4 regions of the Streptomyces sp. NPDC087901 genome follow, and region 2 is predicted to be linked to each of the others. Evidence: riboswitches for the same ligand, from Rfam matches in the RefSeq annotation. Region 2 holds a riboswitch; each other region holds the start of a gene.

Region 1 (3,198 bases), on a different contig from region 2:
CGGACTTGCCGCCCTGGCCGCCGGCCCGCTTTCGCGCCGCCCGGAACCACGCCTGACGACCTGGCTGCTGGCCATCGCTGCACTGGTCCTGGCCGCCTCCAGCAGCCTGGTCCTGGGCTTGCTCGCACCGTCCGGCCTGGTGCGCATCCCGCTCGCGGCCGCGCTCAAGGACTACGCACCCGACGCGATCGCCCGTGAGGACCCGGCCGCACGGCCCGCCGCCCTCGCTTGCACCATCCTGCTCACGCCGGCCGCCAACGCCACGATCTACGCCATCCTCGAAGCGGGTGTACGCCCACCCGAGTCCCGAGGACCTCCGCGTCGCCTCGGAACACCTCACTTGTCCATGTGATTGCGGTGAGGACGAAGCAGCTTGACGCTGAGGGCGTCGTGGCAGATTTGTGAGATTTCAGCACTCGGCGAACAGCAGAACAGCCTCTGTCCTCGGCCTTTGCACCGATCACCAGGCTCTCTCCCATCACAACCTTCTGTACGTCCTGTACATTTTCTACAGAAGCGTGCGCGGGTGCCTTCAGGGTCTCGCGCACCCCGGACGAGAGGCCTCGCCATGCACCGCCCCGCCGCCCGCCATGTACTGCCCGAGTTCACCGAGCGCACGTCCCAGGGGACCCGCACGCTCGACCCGTACTCCAAGCTGCTGGCCGAACGGGTCGTGTTCCTCGGCACCCCCGTCGACGACACGGCTGCCAACGACCTGGTCGCACAGTTCATGTACCTGGAGCACGACGCGCCCGACCGGCCTATCTCGCTCTACATCAACTCCCCCGGCGGCACGTTCGGGGCCATGACCGCCGTCTACGACACGATGGCCTTCCTCACCTGCGAGGTGGAGACCTTCTGCCTCGGCCAAGCGGGGGCCGGCGCGGCCGTGCTGCTCGCGGCGGGCGCTCCCGGCAAACGGCACGCCCTGCCGGGCGCCCGCGTGGTGGTGCAGCAGCCCGAACTCGCCGAGCCCGTACAGGGGCAGCCGTCCGACCTGGAGATCGAGGCAAGGGAACTGGCCCGCATGCGCGAGACGCTCAGCAGCATGCTGGCCCGTCACACCGGCCGCCCCGTCGAGCAGATCACCGCCGACACCGAGCGCGACCTCATCCTCGACGCCGAGGGCGCCAAGGAATACGGGCTGGTCGACCACATCGTCCAGAACCGCTCGCTGTCGCTGTCTCCGCACCCGGCGCGGTGAATCCCCGATGCAGCCACCGGAGTTCGCACCACTGCCCGCCCTGACCCGCGCGGAGGGCGAGTTCATCGACCGCTACCTGCAAGTCCTCGACCAGGTGGGCCGGATCAATCCGGCCCACGGCGGCGACACCTACGGCGCACTGCGCGCCGCCCAGGCACTGGCCTCGTACTCGGCCGCACTGCGGGACGCCCTCGCGGTGATGCACGAGCGTGGTGAAGCACGGATCCACGCAGCCACGTTGACCCGGGCGCTGCGCGTACTCGACGGCGAACGGCGCTCCGGGCGGGTCACCATCCCGCCCGCCCCTCCCAGTTGCTGAGCTCCTCGACCGACACGCCCGACGCGTCGGCCAAATATTCTCCCTCGTTCGGCGTAGACGTTACTTCGCGCGAGGGACAACTCAATTTGCGCTTTCACGGTGGACGATGGGCGAAATCTCCCGTTACGTCGCTGGTACGGCACCGGGCGGCGAGCGTCTGCCGTTTCCCCAAAGGTCACCTGTCCACCCGAACGGGCCAGTCGTGACGAGCCTCACATATCGCCGCTTCACCTCGGAAATCCGGCACTCGGTGAGTCAAGATCCCTGGGACGACAAGCCCCCGCCACCGCGGCGGGGCGGTCCGGGCGGACGCCGAGTCCTGCCGCCGCCCGGATGCCTGGTCGACAGGAGTGGATCGGCAGGAGTGGAGGACCCGAGCACAACGGGCCGACCGGACCTCCGGTTGTCCCTCGGGGTGAAGCCGCATCTGCGGCCGGGCGACTTCGCCAGCCCGAACCCGACAGGTCATCCTTCACAGGCGGCTGACGAAGGGTTGCGCATGACTGCGCAGGTTCATGTCCCGTCTCTCCTCGCCCGGGCCACAACGGCCTCGGCCATGACTCTCGCCGCTGTAGGCGGCACGTTGTTCGTTCCCGGCGCCGTGACCGATGCCCAGGCCGCGACACATTCGATGAAGGCGCTCAACATCGCCGCGTCGAAGAAGGGAGCGCCCTACCGGTGGGGCGCCACCGGGCCCAGTCGCTTCGACTGTTCCGGCCTGACGCTCTACTCGTTCAAGAAGGCGGGCAAGAAGCTCCCGCGCACGGCCCAGCAGCAGTACAACAAGACCCGCCACATCTCGTCCTCCAAGCGGCAACGCGGCGATCTGGTCTTCTTCCATTCCGGCCGCAGCATCTACCACGTGGGCATCTACGCGGGCAGCGGCAAGATCTGGCACTCGCCCAAGACCGGGGCCGTGGTCCGCCTGGAAAAGATCTGGACGAAGAGCGTCTACTACGGACGGGTCCGCTGAAGCCCCTCCCCGTCCCGGCCCGTGCTCCCGCGTCAGTGCAGCAGCGGGCCCGTCACCAGGACCAGCCCCAGTGCGGTGAGTGCCGCGCCGCTGCCGCCCTCGATCGCCCGGGCGGTACGCGGCCGGCGCAGCCACCGGCCAAGGCGGTCCACCAGGAGCGCCACGGCCGGGAACCAGATCAGAGCCATCAGGACGACGATCGCGGCGAGCAGCAGCGTCCTGGGCAGGGGCGCGGCCCCGGCCGGCACGAACTGCGGCAGAAGGCTCAGGAAGAGCACGGGCGCCTTGGGGTTCAGCGCATTGGTCAGGAATCCCTGGCGCAGTGCGCGGCCTGTCCCCATCGTGGCCTGCCCACCATCCCCCTCGTCCGGCCCGGGCCCCGCCGCCTGCCCGGCGCGTCGCCGGGCCGCGTACAGGGCACTGATGCCCAGGTAGAGCACGTATGCGCCGCCCAGGAGCTGGACGGTCCGGAACAGCACGGGCACCGCCACCAGCACGGCGGCCAGACCGGCGACGGCGAGCGCGGTGTGGACCAGGAGGCCCCCGGCGACCCCCACTGCGGTCGCCACCCCCGCCGCGCGCGAGGCGAGGGCGTTGCGTACGACGACGGTGAAGTCCGCGCCGGGCAGCGCGACCATGGCGGCGGCGACCCCGACGAAAGCGGTCAGTTGTGCGTCCATCGCTCCATCCTGGACCGCCGGA
Region 2 (3,198 bases):
GTGGGCGCCGAGTGGTCATGAGCGTCCCGAACATGCCGTAGAGTTGTGTTTACCGACGCGGGGTGGAGCAGCTCGGTAGCTCGCTGGGCTCATAACCCAGAGGTCGCAGGTTCAAATCCTGTCCCCGCTACTGAAGAATCAGGCCCGGCATGCATACAGCGTGCCGGGCCTGATTCGTTCGTACGCCGTCGGCCCGCCGGGTCGCTCGGTGTGAGCCGCGTTTACGCGTACGTACCCCCATTGGCCGACGAGGAGTCGCTCCGCGACCCTGCTCCGGGAAGCCTGGGGTGGTACGCGGTACCGTCCGCGGCCGTGGGGTGCACCGGGCAGGAGACCAGCAGGTGGGGAAGCGGGAGAAGCGGCGGAAGAGGCGTGCAGGCGGGGTGCGGACCCGCCGGTTCGTCCGGGCGCTGCCTGCGCTGATGATCGCCGGGGGCGTGCTGTTCGACGCCCTCACCCCGCCCGCCTTCACGGCCATCCCGTTGTTCGCGGCGGCCCCGCTCATCGCCGCGCCGTTCTTCTCGCTGACCAGCACCATCCGTACCGGCGCTGCCGCGCTGCTGGCGGTCGTCGCGCTACGGATCTTCAACGGCAACCTGCTCCAGGTGGTGCCCTCCATCGAACTGCTCACCGTCCTCACCGTCTCCGTCCTCGCTGTCGTGATCAACGGGGTCGTGCGGCGCAGCAACGAGCAGCTGGCTTCGGCCCGTGTCATCGCGGAGACCGCCATGCGGGCGGTGCTGCCGACGCCGTCCGACCGGATCGGCGGGCTGTATGTCGCCGCGCGGTACGAGGCGGCGCAGGCGGACGAGTTCGTCGGCGGCGACCTGTTCTCGGTCACGAACACCCCGCAGGGGGTGCGGCTGGTGGTCGGGGACGTGCGCGGCAAGGGGCTGGACGCCGTGGAGGCGGTGGCGGTGATCATCGGGGCGTTCCGGGAGGCGGCCGAGCAGGAGGAGTCGCTGGAGGGTGTGGCGCAGCGGCTGGAGCGTGCGCTGGAGCGCGAGTCGAACACGCGCGGCGGCCTCGATGCGGTGGAGGGGTTCGTCACCGCCGTGCTGGCGGAGATCCCGCCGGGTGCCTCCGTGGTGCGGATCGTCAACCGCGGGCACCCCGAGCCGCTGCTGCTGCACACGGACGGGGCGCTGGAGGTGCTCGGGCCTTCGGTGCCGGCGCTGCCGCTGGGGATGGCCCTGGGGGAGTGGCCGGACCTGGCCGACGAGTGGGAGCTGCCCGCCGGGGCGACGCTCCTTCTCTACACGGACGGCCTCTCCGAGGCTCGTGACGTCGAAGGGGTCTTCTACGACCCCGCCGAGCGGCTGCGGGGCCGGATCTTCCCGGGGCCCGAGGAGCTGCTGTCCGCGCTGACCGATGACGTGCGGCTGCACACGGGCGGTGAGTCGACGGACGATATGGCGCTGCTCGCGGTCGGCCGGCCGGCCGAGGGCCAGCCCGACCGGCGCAGGACCGTGAAGATCGTCGGCCTGGGGGATGGCGGCGGGTGAGCCCGGTTCCGGGGCCGGGTGCGGTGGGAGCGGTTGGCCGCGATACCACCGTCCGTAACCGAAGGGCACCCCTCCGCATAACATTTGACGCAACGTCAGAAAGCGGGTAGTGGCTGAGAGGTGATCAACTCGTCCGTTTCCACCCGGTTGTGTCCCGTAAAGTCCAGGCCAAGGGCCTGAACGATCAGTGGGAACAGCTTGGAATCGGACCCTGGTGTCTATTAACGTTCGATAACGCAGTGCGGTTGTCCCAGCCGTCGTCAGTGGCGGCACCGTACGCGAGCGCCGAATCCCGCAAGGGAACCGGGGAACCACCTACATGGGGTGAATCGGGCATCTCTGTCTTGTGATGAGACGGAGGAACCCGTAGGAGACCTTCCTGCTCCGAACCCGTCAGCTAACCCGGTAGGCGAGAAGGAAGGAAAGGAGTGCGCCCCCGTGGCGTCCAACAAGCCTGCCCCCGAAGCTCCCTCCCGGTTCGTGTCCGAGTACGGCGATGACTTCGCGACCCGGCCCGGCACCTTTGTCGGTGCGGAGCACGAGGCCCCCTACGCGACCGATTACGGGACCGATCGGGGCAGTGGCTTCGGAAACGACTTCCGCGCCGACGACTCCGGGCCCGACAGGACCTGGGAGGAATGGAATCCCACCGAGGACTCCGTCCGTCCCGTGCGCGGCAAGCACCGCGTCGCCAAGCAGCGCAACGGTCTGGCCCGCAGCTCCACCGTCCTCGGCGTCGGCGTCATCGCGGCCGTCGGTGCGGGTGGCATGGCCACCGCCCAGAGCAAGCCGCCGGTCTCCATCTCTCTTCCCGATTCCATCTCGGACAATCTCCCCGACGCCAAGTCCCTCCCGGGCGTCGGCGCACTGTTCTCGGGCGAATCCGAATCCGAGTCCGCGGCGGAGAAGTCCGTGGCCGAGGTCGCCTCCGCCCCGCTGACGACCGCCGGCATCACCACCGCCGAGGCCGAGCAGGGCACCACCGACGCGGGTGAGGCCCTCCGCGCCCGCATCCTCCAGCAGGCCGAGCAGCAGCAGGACGCCGCCGACGCCGAGGTCAAGGCCGCCGCCGAGAAGGCCGCAGCCGAGAAGGCCGCCGCGGAGGCGAAGAAGCAGCAGGACGCCGCCGAGGCCAAGGTCGCCGCAGAGAAGAAGAAGGCGGCGGAGGAGGCGGCGAAGAAGGCGGAGGCCCTGCGGCTCGCCAAGCTCGCCGCCAGCTACGCCATCCCCACCTCCTCGTACACGATCACCTCGACCTTCGGCGAGGCCGGATCGATGTGGTCATCCGGCTACCACACGGGCCTCGACTTCGCGGCGCCCACCGGTACGCCGATCAAGGCGATCCACACCGGCACGGTCACGTCGGCCGGCTACTCCGGTTCCTACGGCTACCGCACGGTCCTGGAGCTGGAGGACGGCACGGAGCTGTGGTTCTGCCACCAGTCCTCGATGGATGTCAGCATCGGCCAGAAGGTCACGACCGGCGACACCATCGGACGCGTCGGCGCCACCGGCAACGTGACCGGCCCGCACCTCCACCTCGAGGTCCACACCCCGGACGGCACCGGCATCGACCCGATGACCTGGCTCCGCGCCCGGGGCCTGACGGTCTGAGACCGTTCGCCCCCGCCGGTTCCCCGGCCTGTGAAACCCCGGCAGCCCTGACGCTCACCCCCGACGTCAGGGCTGCCGG
Region 3 (3,198 bases), on a different contig from region 2:
GGAAGTCGACCCTGCTGCGCACCGTCGCCCGGCTCCACCGGCCCGAGTCCGGCACGGTGCTGATCGACGGGACGGACATCTGGCAGACCGGCCGGCGCCGGGCCGCCCACCATGTCGCCCTGCTGCCGCAGTCGCCGCGCGCTCCCGAGGCGGTCACCGTGGCCGGTCTGGTCCGCTATGGCCGCAGCCCGCACCAGGGGCTGCTGCGCCAGTGGTCGCGCGAGGACGAGCAGGCGGTGCGCGACGCACTCGACGCCACCGGCACCACCGCACTGGCCGGCGAGCGCATCGACCGGCTGTCCGGCGGCCAGCGCCAGCGCTGCTGGCTCGCGATGGTCCTCGCCCAGCAGACCCCGGTCGTGCTGCTCGACGAACCCACCAGCGCCCTCGACCTCGGGCATGCCGTCGAGGTCCTGGAACTCGTCCGCGAGGTCGCGGCCACCGGCCGAACCGTCGTCATGGTCCAGCACGACCTCGCCGCCGCGGCCCGTTACGCCGATCTGCTCGTCGCCATGAAGGGCGGCCGCGTCATCGCCCAGGGTGCGCCCCGCGAGACGGTCGACGAAGCCCTGGTGAAGGAGCTGTACGCGCTCGACGCGGACATACTCCGCGCCCCGGGCGACGGCTCACCGGTCGTGGTGGCGCGCAGCCGGACCGGTGCGGCCGCACAGCCGACACTCGCTCCATAATGTCCTGATTGGGCGATTATTCAGAAGTGTCGGAAATGCTCATCGAGGTCGCTTTTTCGTGAGGCGCACCTTTCTAATACCCGGCAAATCGCCCCTTTCGGGCACAGTGGCCAGCGTCACGTTTCCCGCCCCGGACGCGCAACCGGAGGCTTCGGTTCCCTGTCGCGCCAAGAAAGTTGACCCGCCCGCATGTGACCGGCGTCGCATATTTCCTTTTATTGATCTTGCAAATCAATTGTGATCAGGAATTCCGGGCTTGTTTCGTCCGCCCTTTCTCGCTTACGGTCACCGTCAATCCGGATGGAACGCCGAATCCTGCCGCCGTCCGGTAACCCGACCACATCACGTGCGGCAGGAGCGGGGGACCCAGGTTTGCCGCCGGTCCGGAATCCGGAGCGGCTAGGGGTGAAGTCGCCATGTGCGGCCGGACATCTCCAGTCCGAACCCGACAGCTCACCTCGCAGGCGGCGGAGAGGAAAAGCGCCATGCCCTTCAAGGGTCAGCACCGTCGTTCCAAGTCCACCTCCCTGACCCGCGGTTTCATCGCCGTGAGTGCGGGCGGAGTCGTTCTCGCACTCCCCCTGATCGCGGCCGGATCGGCTTCTGCCGCCCCCGCTCAGGCGGTCGTCGCAGAAAAGGCCGCAGCCCCGACTTCCGTGACCGGCAAGGAAATTGCCGTACAGAAGGCCGAATCCACCACCTATTCCGTGGTCTCCGGTGATTCGCTTTCCAAGATCGCCCGGGGGCATTCCCTCAGTGGCGGCTGGGAGCGGCTGTACCAGGACAACCGGAGTGCGGTGGGCGGCAACCCCGACCTCATTCACCCGGGCCTGAAGCTGACCATCGGCGCCAAGTCCGCGGCCGCCGCCCCCAAGGCCGCGACCAAGAGCGAGTTCAAGGCGGAGAACACCTCCGGCAGCACCTCGCAGCCGTCGGCCGACCGGGCCGAGAGCACCGACCGCGCCGACCGTTCCCAGCGGACGGCGACGCCCGTCGCCGTGGAGACCGTGGAGACCGCCCCCGCGCAGAGCGAGACGGCGTACACCGACGACCTCGACGGCTGGATCAAGGAGTCCCTCGCCGTCATGGCGGAGAACGGCATCCCCGGCAGCTACGACGGCATCCACCGCAACGTCATCCGCGAGTCCTCGGGCAACCCCCAGATCGTCAACAACTGGGACTCGAACGCCGCCGCCGGCACCCCGTCCAAGGGCCTCCTCCAGGTCATCCAGCCCACGTTCGACGCCTACCACGTGCCCGGCACCTCGCTGGACATCCTGGACCCCGTCGCCAACATCACCGCCGCGTGCAACTACGCGGCCGCCACGTACGGCTCGATCGACAACGTCTTCGGGGCCTACTGACCCACCGCGATCCCCCGCTTCCGGGCGGAATCGTGAACAGGGGTGGAAGGGAGCTGAGCTGCTCCCTTCCACCCCTTTCGCGATGCCGTACAACCCTTGTGCCGCAGAGCCGGTCCAACAGGGCGCCAGGAGGACAACGGGCTCTTCCCGGCGTCCCCCGGACCAGGGGCCTGGGGGCGGATCATGGTCCGACAGGCCCTCGCCCGGTCATCCTTGAACCGAGGAGCCGCTCGTGCGCACCCACCGTTCGGCCGCCGTTGTCGCGGCCTCATTCCTCCTGATGGCAGGGGCCGCGGTCGTCGCGCCCTCCGCCTACGCCGGCGCCCCCGGCGGAACGCACGCGGACGACCGCAACTCCGATTTCAACGGCGACGGCTACGAGGACGTGCTCATCGGCGCGCCCGGCGGGACCGTCGGCGGCAAGAAGGGCGCGGGCTACGTGACCGTGCAGTACGGCGGGCCGGGCGGCATCGGCACCACCCGGGGCGCCGTCCTCAGCCAGAACACCACCGGCGTGCCGGGCGCCGCCGAGGCGGGGGACGGCTTCGGCCGCGCCCTGGCCTCCGGCGACCTCGACGGGGACGGGTACGACGACGCCGTCGTCGGCCTCCCCGGCGAGAACATCGAACCGGTGACCGACGCGGGCGGCACCATTGTCCTGTGGGGCTCCGCGAAGGGGCTCTCCGGCGCGGACAGCGACTGGCTGCAGGCCGAGGAGCCCGTCGCCGGTGCCAGGTTCGGCAGTGCACTCGCCGCGGCGCACTTCAGCCCCGACATCCCCGGCGACCAGCTGGCCGTGACCGACCGCACCGACCTCACTCTCTACCAGTACGAGGCGGCGGCCCGGAGTAAGGCCGGGGCACCGGCGCCCACCTCCCGCAGCAGCCGCATCCCCGGCACCCCGGGTCGGGAGATCGTGCCCCGGGCCATGACGACCGGCGACTACGACGGCAACGGTCTCGCCGACCTCGTCATCTCCGGCGTCACCGTCGGCGGGGAACCGGGGCACGGCTGGTCCGCGCTCTTCCTCGGCGAGGTCCAGGGACTCCGGTACGACCACGATCTGCGCGGCGGCCCCGCCGTCGCCTCCGGCGACATCAACAACGACGGCTACGACGACCTCGTCACCGGGGAGCCCGGCAGCC
Region 4 (3,198 bases), on a different contig from region 2:
CGGCGCCGGTCACGAACACGGTGTCGCCTTCCCGGACACCGGCCAGCCGGGTCAGTGCGCCGTAGGCCGAGGAGCCCTGGGCGAGATGGGCCACCGGGTCGGACAGGGCGCCGTCCAGCAGGCGGCACTCAGCGGCGGCAGGCGTCGCGTACTCCCGCCAGCCCTGGAGGTGCAGCACCAGCCGGCCCTTCTCCAGCGGCCCGTCGGTCACTTCGCCGATCGCGGGGCCGAACAGGGTGTCGCCGGGGTGCAGCGGCGGCAGCGGGACATCGCGTGTCTCACCCCCGATGAGGGTGCGCAAGCCCGGGAAGACGAGGAAGTGGGTGTTGCGGACCAGTACCTGGCCGGCCTCGGGACGGGGGACGGGCGCCTCTGCCAGAGTGAAGTCGCCGGTGACCGGCAGTCCATCGGGGCGGCGGGCAAGGCGGACAAGACGATGCGTCGTGTTCATGGCCGGACGCTAAGCCCTGACCCATGGGTCAGGGGCAAGGGCCGGCATCAGGGCGGTTTCCGCACACCGGCCGGTCACCTCCCCTGCCGGCCGGTGCCCCCACACTTGCGCGCACCAGGAAAAAGCGGCACGTGGCGAAGGCGAACCGGACACGGAGTGATGACCGCCCCGTGTCCGGCACCCACAGGTGAAGACGCGAGTCAGCCCGGCCGCACGCTCCCGTAGATCGGCATGTAGAAGATCGACTCCTCGCGCACGTTCGCCCCCGGCTTCGGCGCGTGGATCATCATGCCGTCGCCCTTGTAGATGCCGACGTGGCTGATGTCGTCGTAGAAGAAGACCAGGTCCCCCGGCTGCAGATCCGCCGTGGCGATCCGGGTACCGACGTTCACCTGGTCCCAGGTGGTCCGCGGAATGTCGACGCCCGCCGCCTTCCAGGCCGCCTGGGTGAGCCCCGAGCAGTCGTACGAGGCCGGGCCGGTCGCCCCCCAGACGTACGGCTTGCCGAGCTGCGCCCTGGCGAACGCCATCACCTTCTCGGCCTTGGTCGAGGCGTCGGTGTCCGAGCCCGAGCCGGTGCCGGTGCCCGTGCCGCTCCCGGTGTCCGTACCGCTTCCGGTGCCGGCCTCCTTGGCGGCCTCCTCGGCCTTGCGGGCGGCCTCGGCCTTGGCGGCGGCCTGCTTCTTCGCCAGTTCCGCGGCCTTGCGCTCGGCCTCCGCCTCCTTCTTGCGCTCCAGCTCCGCCAGGCGCGCCTTCTCCTCGGCGGTCAGCTTCGACAGCAGGCTGCGGGCCTCGGACAGCTTCGTCTGGACGTTCTGCTTGCTGGTGCGCAGCGTCGCCTGCGACTCGGTGAGCGTCTCCAGGCTCGCCACGGCTTCGGCCCGCTGCTTGGACGCCTTCGCCTGCTGCGTACGGAAGTCCGACACGGCGCTCGTCTGGCGCTCGGTCATCCGGTCCATGAGGTGGGTCTGGTCGAAGAACGACTGCGGGTCGTCGGCCAGGAAGAATGTGGCGGTCGGAGCGAGGGCGCCGCCACGGTACTGGGCGGCGGCATACGTGCCGAGTGTCCTGCGGGCCTCGTTCAGCTTCTCGGTGCGCCGGGCGACATCGTCCAGCAGGGTGTCCACCTTGGAGCGCTGCTTGGTCGTCGCCTCCTTCGCCTGGTTGTACTGCTGGGTCGCGGAGCCCACCTGGCGGTAGAGGTCGTCGACCTTTTTCTGCACGTCCTCGATGCTGGGCTTGGGGGCCGGGGCGGCCAGTGCGCTCTGCGTGGACAGCAGAGTCACCGACGCCAGCGCGGCCGTCGTGAGCCCGACGGCGGGGCCGGTGTTGCGCACCAGGGTGCGCGGTTTGCGATGCGACGCCAAGGCCGGCATCTCCTTCCGTGGACCGCCTACCGGGTTAGCTGTCGGGTTCGGGCGGAACGGAAGGCTGCCCTACGGTCCTGGTGGGGGATTCGGACCGATTCACCCCGGTGATGCGTGTGGGTCCCCGGTTCCGGACTCCTGATGCGGAGCCCGAATTCGGCGTGGACGCCCGCTCGGCGTGGATCGCCTCTGGGGGTTCGGGCCGCCCGAACGAGCACGCTAGCCAACTCATGGTGCCGCTGTGAAGGTTGATGTTCGATATGCCCGATACATTTTCGTGACCTCGACGGATCGGGGCGCTGCGGAGCAGGTGGGGCCGTAATTCCCCCACTCCGTGCGGTCCACTGCTAGCTCTGTGTGCCCGGTCGTGAGTGCGTGGTTGGTCACTCGGGCCCGGAGTGTCAGTGCGCACGCCTAGACTCGGGAGGCGATGAGCAGCCTCTTTGACGACAGTTTCCTGGCCGGCCTCCAGCACACGGAGGAAGGGCCCCCACCGCCCCCCGAGGGCTCCGCACCCGAAGCGGTGCCGGAGGACCTCTTCGCGGGCGTTTTCGACGGCCCCCCGCCGCCCCGCGACGCGTACTACCGCGACGGGGCCCACCGCCCCGTCGTCGACGCCGCCGCGCTGCTCGACGGGCTGAACACCGAGCAGCGCGCAGCCGTCGTGCACGCCGGGTCCCCGCTGCTCATCGTCGCCGGTGCCGGTTCGGGCAAGACCCGTGTACTGACCCACCGCATCGCCCACCTGCTGGCCGAGCGCGGGGTGCACCCGGGCCAGATCCTGGCGATCACCTTCACCAACAAGGCCGCGGGCGAGATGAAGGAGCGCGTCGAGCAGCTCGTCGGGCCGCGGGCCAACGCCATGTGGGTCATGACCTTCCACAGCGCGTGCGTGCGGATCCTGCGCCGCGAGTCGAAGCGGCTCGGCTTCACCTCGTCGTTCTCGATCTACGACGCCGCCGACTCCAAGCGCCTCATGGCCCTGGTCTGCCGCGATCTCGACCTCGACCCGAAGCGCTTCCCGCCGAAGTCGTTCACGGCGAAGGTCTCCAACCTGAAGAACGAGCTGATCGACGAGGAGACCTTCGCCGGTCAGGCCGCGGACGGCTTCGAGAAGACCCTCGCCCAGGCCTACGCGCTGTACCAGTCCCGGCTGCGCGAGGCCAACGCCCTGGACTTCGACGACATCATCATGACGACGGTGCACCTGCTCCAGGCGTTCCCCGACGTCGCCGAGCACTACCGCCGCCGCTTCCGGCACGTCATGGTCGACGAGTACCAGGACACCAACCACGCGCAGTACACCCTCGTACGCGAGCTCGTGGGCCCGGCGGGCGAGGCCGACGCCCCGGGAGAGCTGTGCGTCGTGGGTGACGCGGA

What was found. A riboswitch is a leader RNA that binds a small molecule or an ion and turns the genes downstream of it on or off. The one in region 2 is predicted to bind cyclic di-AMP.
Region 1: it holds a riboswitch for cyclic di-AMP, as region 2 does, so the genes downstream of both, ACIOEW_RS27760 (C40 family peptidase) here and ACIOEW_RS13800 (M23 family metallopeptidase) in region 2, are expected to answer to the same signal.
Region 3: it holds a riboswitch for cyclic di-AMP, as region 2 does, so the genes downstream of both, ACIOEW_RS32700 (transglycosylase SLT domain-containing protein) here and ACIOEW_RS13800 (M23 family metallopeptidase) in region 2, are expected to answer to the same signal.
Region 4: it holds a riboswitch for cyclic di-AMP, as region 2 does, so the genes downstream of both, ACIOEW_RS11335 (NlpC/P60 family protein) here and ACIOEW_RS13800 (M23 family metallopeptidase) in region 2, are expected to answer to the same signal.

What each region holds. Positions count from the first base shown of each region.
Region 1 covers NZ_JBIUUC010000010.1:128,224-131,421, forward strand. The annotation lists gene ACIOEW_RS27745 (hypothetical protein) at 1-352, shown strand, start outside; gene ACIOEW_RS27750 (ATP-dependent Clp protease proteolytic subunit) at 569-1,204, shown strand; gene ACIOEW_RS27755 (hypothetical protein) at 1,212-1,523, shown strand; cyclic di-AMP (ydaO/yuaA leader) riboswitch at 1,824-2,019, shown strand; gene ACIOEW_RS27760 (C40 family peptidase) at 2,023-2,496, shown strand; gene ACIOEW_RS27765 (LysE family translocator) at 2,529-3,176, opposite strand.
Region 2 covers NZ_JBIUUC010000004.1:23,572-26,769, reverse strand. The annotation lists tRNA gene ACIOEW_RS13810 (tRNA-Met) at 57-130, shown strand; gene ACIOEW_RS13805 (PP2C family protein-serine/threonine phosphatase) at 342-1,505, shown strand; cyclic di-AMP (ydaO/yuaA leader) riboswitch at 1,779-1,932, shown strand; gene ACIOEW_RS13800 (M23 family metallopeptidase) at 1,944-3,119, shown strand.
Region 3 covers NZ_JBIUUC010000014.1:104,345-107,542, reverse strand. The annotation lists gene ACIOEW_RS32705 (ABC transporter ATP-binding protein) at 1-689, shown strand, start outside; cyclic di-AMP (ydaO/yuaA leader) riboswitch at 986-1,169, shown strand; gene ACIOEW_RS32700 (transglycosylase SLT domain-containing protein) at 1,175-2,053, shown strand; gene ACIOEW_RS32695 (esterase) at 2,286-3,198, shown strand, end outside.
Region 4 covers NZ_JBIUUC010000003.1:396,180-399,377, reverse strand. The annotation lists gene ACIOEW_RS11340 (MDR family NADP-dependent oxidoreductase) at 1-451, opposite strand, end outside; gene ACIOEW_RS11335 (NlpC/P60 family protein) at 652-1,827, opposite strand; cyclic di-AMP (ydaO/yuaA leader) riboswitch at 1,826-1,990, opposite strand; gene pcrA (DNA helicase PcrA) at 2,249-3,198, shown strand, end outside.